Regions from separate parts of the Gracilibacillus sp. HCP3S3_G5_2 genome, predicted to be linked through region 2. Evidence: riboswitches for the same ligand, from Rfam matches in the RefSeq annotation. Region 2 holds a riboswitch; the other holds the start of a gene.
What was found. Region 2 has a riboswitch for S-adenosylmethionine ahead of ACTNEP_RS12010 (acetyl-CoA C-acyltransferase). Riboswitches for the same ligand answer to the same signal wherever they lie in the genome.
Positions count from the first base shown of each region.

Region 1: another riboswitch for S-adenosylmethionine. It lies ahead of ACTNEP_RS17985 (aminotransferase class V-fold PLP-dependent enzyme); the one in region 2 lies ahead of ACTNEP_RS12010 (acetyl-CoA C-acyltransferase).

Region 1 is NZ_JBQHXU010000014.1:78,840-81,044, reverse strand. Features, by position in the region: gene ACTNEP_RS17985 (aminotransferase class V-fold PLP-dependent enzyme) at 1-1,100, opposite strand, end outside; SAM riboswitch class I at 1,179-1,290, opposite strand; gene ACTNEP_RS17980 (Hsp20/alpha crystallin family protein) at 1,483-1,938, shown strand; gene cls (cardiolipin synthase) at 2,009-2,205, shown strand, end outside.
Region 2 is NZ_JBQHXU010000007.1:143,792-145,996, reverse strand. Features, by position in the region: gene ACTNEP_RS12010 (acetyl-CoA C-acyltransferase) at 1-850, opposite strand, end outside; SAM riboswitch class I at 929-1,033, opposite strand; SAM riboswitch class I at 1,200-1,315, opposite strand; gene ACTNEP_RS12005 (GNAT family N-acetyltransferase) at 1,413-1,955, opposite strand.

The DNA.
Region 1 (2,205 bases), on a different contig from region 2:
GACCATAAGTGAATATGATCGATTATCTGACGACCAGCATCTCGACCACCTTTTATACCAAAGACGATAATAGAGCCAAAATGGTTACATAAATATTTTTTGGCTAATTGATGAGAAGGGTGATTCTCCAAACCTGGATAAGAAACCCATTCTACTTGTGGATGATTTTCCAGGTAATGAGCAACTGCTTTTGTGTTTTCGCCATGTCGCTCAATACGTAAATGTAATGTCTCCAGTCCCTGTAAGAAATAAAAGGCATTTTGAGGACTTAATGATGGGCCAATATCCCGAAGTAACTGTACACGCAATTTGGTAGCAAATGCAGCTGGTCCGATATCGATCCCGAATCTTATACCGTGATACGTATCATCTGGCTCAGTGAATCCAGGGAATCGTTCATTATTCCAATTAAATCTTCCACTATCTACGACAACTCCACCAATTGATGTTCCGTGACCACCGATCCATTTTGTTGCAGAGTGGACAACAATATCAGCACCCCAGCTAATCGGTTTACATACATAAGGTGTAGCAAAGGTATTATCAATAATTAAAGGTATTCCTTGCTCATGAGCAATATCCGCTACTGCTTCGATATCGAAGACATTCAGACTAGGATTAGTAATCACTTCACCGAAGATCGCTTTTGTTTTGGAGGTAATCGCATTACGGAAATTCTTTGGATCTGTTCCATCGACAAATTTCACATCAATCCCGTATTTGGGCAATGTTTTATTGAATAAATTAAACGTACCACCGTATAAATTACTGTCGGCGATAATTTCATCTCCAGCATTGGCAAGGTTTAAGATAGCTAGTGTAATGGCAGATGCTCCCGAAGCTGTACCCACTGCTGCTACGCCATCCTCTAACAAGGCCATTCGTTGTTCAAAAGCATCAACAGTAGGATTCATGATCCGAGAATAAATATTCCCAGTTTCTGCTAAAGCAAATAAATTTTGGGCGTGCTCCGTATTATTAAATACATACGAAGTTGTTTGATAAATGGGAACAGCACGAGCATTTGTGGCAGGATCGACTTGTTGTCCACCATGTAAAAGGTTTGTTTCACTACCTGGAAATTGGAACGAATTTGTCATTATGTACCCTCCTAATTAGAAATAAAAAACCTCTTCTTTACAAAAGTAAGAAGAGGTTGAAATGTATTAGTCGTCCTCCTCTTATCTTTCAGGTGAAACCTGTAGGATTTAGCACCAATTCAATTTACTGTTTAAACTGAAGGTTGCCGGGCTTCATAGGGCCTATTCCCTCTGCCTCTCTTAATAAGAGTTAAAATGTGTATTCAATTGTCCTCATTATAAGTTATATATTGGAAATCGTCAACAGAAAATTCAGAATATTAAAGGTGATTAACAGCAGGATCATTTACTATCTAGGTGCATAAAATAAAAGAGCACCCTGATAAGTATTGTCACTCATCAATTGTAACAGTAATAACGATGTATAGAAAGGAGTGATCCAGTGTCACAAAAAGGTGGAATACCGGAATGGGGAGAAGATTTTATCAAGAAGCTCGATGCTTTTCTCTATGAAAAACCTACAAGAAATGTAATGGAAACGATCGACAGCTTTTTTGAACAGGCAAAAGTCCCAAGGCAAATCCCTGTAGATATTGCAGAAACCGAACAGGAATGGATAGTGCGTGTTGATTTACCAGGAATAAAGAAAGAACAAATTCAACTACGAATAATAGGTAATCAAATTACTGTGATGATCGATTATTTAGAGGAAACCGAACAGTATGATGAATCGTATCATTATTATCATAAAGAAAGAAGGCAGCATCGTAACCAACGAACCATTACTTTGCCATATGCTGTGGATAAAAGAACGGCAAAAGCAAGCTTTCAAGATGGTGTGTTAGAAATTAAAGGCCCGAAAACGGAAAAAGATAACGGCTCGATTACGATTGACTAGGCTAATAGCGATTGCTATTAGCTAGGTCATAATTGTGCTATATTAGTAAAGAAGAAGGGAGGGGCTACATGTGGAGTTTTTTCAACTTATTATTAGTTTTACCTTAATTTTTAATATTCTGTTATCGTTAACCATTATCTTTTTAGAGCGTAAAAATCCAACTTCTACGTGGGCATGGATCATGGTATTAACATTTATTCCGATTGTTGGCTTTATTCTATATCTTATTTTTGGCCGAAAGTTAAGTAACAAAACGATCTTTACTTG
Region 2 (2,205 bases):
CTGCTGGTTTCGTGTGTAAACTAGTATCTGGACCAGCTGTTTCAGCCCAATCAATGATATAAGCAAGTGGTTCTGTCTCCATTTGTTGGGCTTGCTCTAATGTTGTCACAACACCAAGGCTAGCCCCATCTGTCATTTGTGAAGCATTGCCAGCTGTAATGGTTCCACCTTTCGTAAAAGCTGGTTTTAATTTTGCTAATGTTTCTACTGTTGTCTCTGGCCGGATTCCTTCATCCTCTGTCAACACTCCATCAATCGGTAGGATTTCGTCCTGTAATAAACCTTGTTCAGACGCCTTTGCTGCTCTTTGCTGAGATAGAGCGGCAAATTGATCTTGTTCTTCACGACCAATGTCGTATACAAGATTATATTGTTCTGTTAATACTCCCATTGATTGATTGCTTAAAGAACACCACAGTCCATCATGTAGTAGTGTGTCTGTTATTGTTTGGTGTCCCATTCCCTTGATCGACCGAGTAGGGATAACATGGGGAGCATTTGACATCGAATCAAAACCACCAACAATATACGTACTACCTTCTTCTAATTTAATGCGACGAACCGCATCAATAACAGTGGCAACTCCCCCAAGACAGACGTTATTAAGTGTGATTGCTGGTGTGTTGGAGTCGAGTCCTGCTTCGTGTGCAACTTGTCTTGCAGGATTTTGTCCTTGGCCAGCCTGAATAACTTGTGCTAACAATACCCCATCTATGTATGGAATCATAGGATATTTCTCGATTAAATATTTCAATGACATACTCGCTAAATTTACAGCTGTAAATTCTGAGAGTGCACCGTTCCATTTCCCGAAAGGTGTACGGATACCGTCTAAAATAACAATCGACATACGAGATTACTCCTTTTTCAAATAAATTTTTCGATAAATGAAAAAGCCCTCTTCGATAAAAAGAGGGCTTAACTGCTCTTCTTATCTTTCAGGATTTCTCCTGTTGGAATTAGCACCTTTTAAGCATTGCTTAATGGTTGCCGGGTTTCATTGGGCCAGTCCCTCCACCTCTCTTGATAAGCTATCACCTATTCATTTTTTAGCGAATCACTGCTTAACTTGCTCGCTTCCTTCCATCTACAATTATTCAAGGAGAAGAAATAGATGCAAGCAACAAAATCATTTATAACAATAAAAAATCTCCCTACCTACAAATAGAGATAGAGAGACGTAAATGAACATTAGGAATCTCTTATCTCTTCTAAGTAAAATCTACTTAGATGGAATTGGCACCTATATTAAGTAAAAAACTTAATGGTTGCCGAGGCTTCTTTGGGCCAGTCCCTCCACCTCTCTTGATAAGACAAGATTATTATATTTTATTTTTTAAATCCAAGTAATATACTACACTTTAGCATGCTTTCGTTAAAATTGTCAATATATTTCGACAATATTTTATATACTATTTCAGCCATTCCTCAGCTAAAACTCCGTATACAATATGATCAACATAATGATCGTATAACCATTCACTACTTCTGATATGCCCTTCTTCCACAAATCCCAGCCTTTTAGGGACACTTCTGCTTTTTTGGTTGTCAACCGCAGCTCTAATTTCTACTTTATTTAATTTTAATTCATGAAAAGCATAATCTGTTAATCCTTTCGCTGCTCTTGTCATAATTCCTTTTCCTTGGTATTCGGCACCAAGCCAATAGCCGATATACGCAATCTTATTGGACCAGTCAATGCTATTATAACCGGCAACCCCGACAATTTCATTTTTATATAAGATGACTGTCGTTAAACTCTTATTGTCGGCGAACCCTTTTATACTTGATTGAATAAAAGCTTTTGTATCTTCTACCTTTAAGGTTGTATCAACCCAAGGTAGCCATTCCCGTAAATAGTCTCTTGAATTTTCAGTTAATGCAAATACTTTTTCTGCATCTCTCAAATCAATTAGTTTCAAGGCTAAATCTTCATCAAGTCTGTTTACAAACAAGTTACATCCCCCCAATTAGTAAATTGAAAATATTTTAACAGAAGGGGAAGTTGTATGCTAGTACTTTTTTAAAAAATTCACCCAAAAGTGGAATGGGCAAAATAATGGAATATAAAGTAAAATCAATGCTATATCATCGCTTCGTCAAAATACTTTCCTCGGACACGGCTTTACTAACCGAACGGCTTACTTTTTTCATTACTTTCTATTTATCTTTGACACGATTGATCATTTCGTTATTATAGCTTGT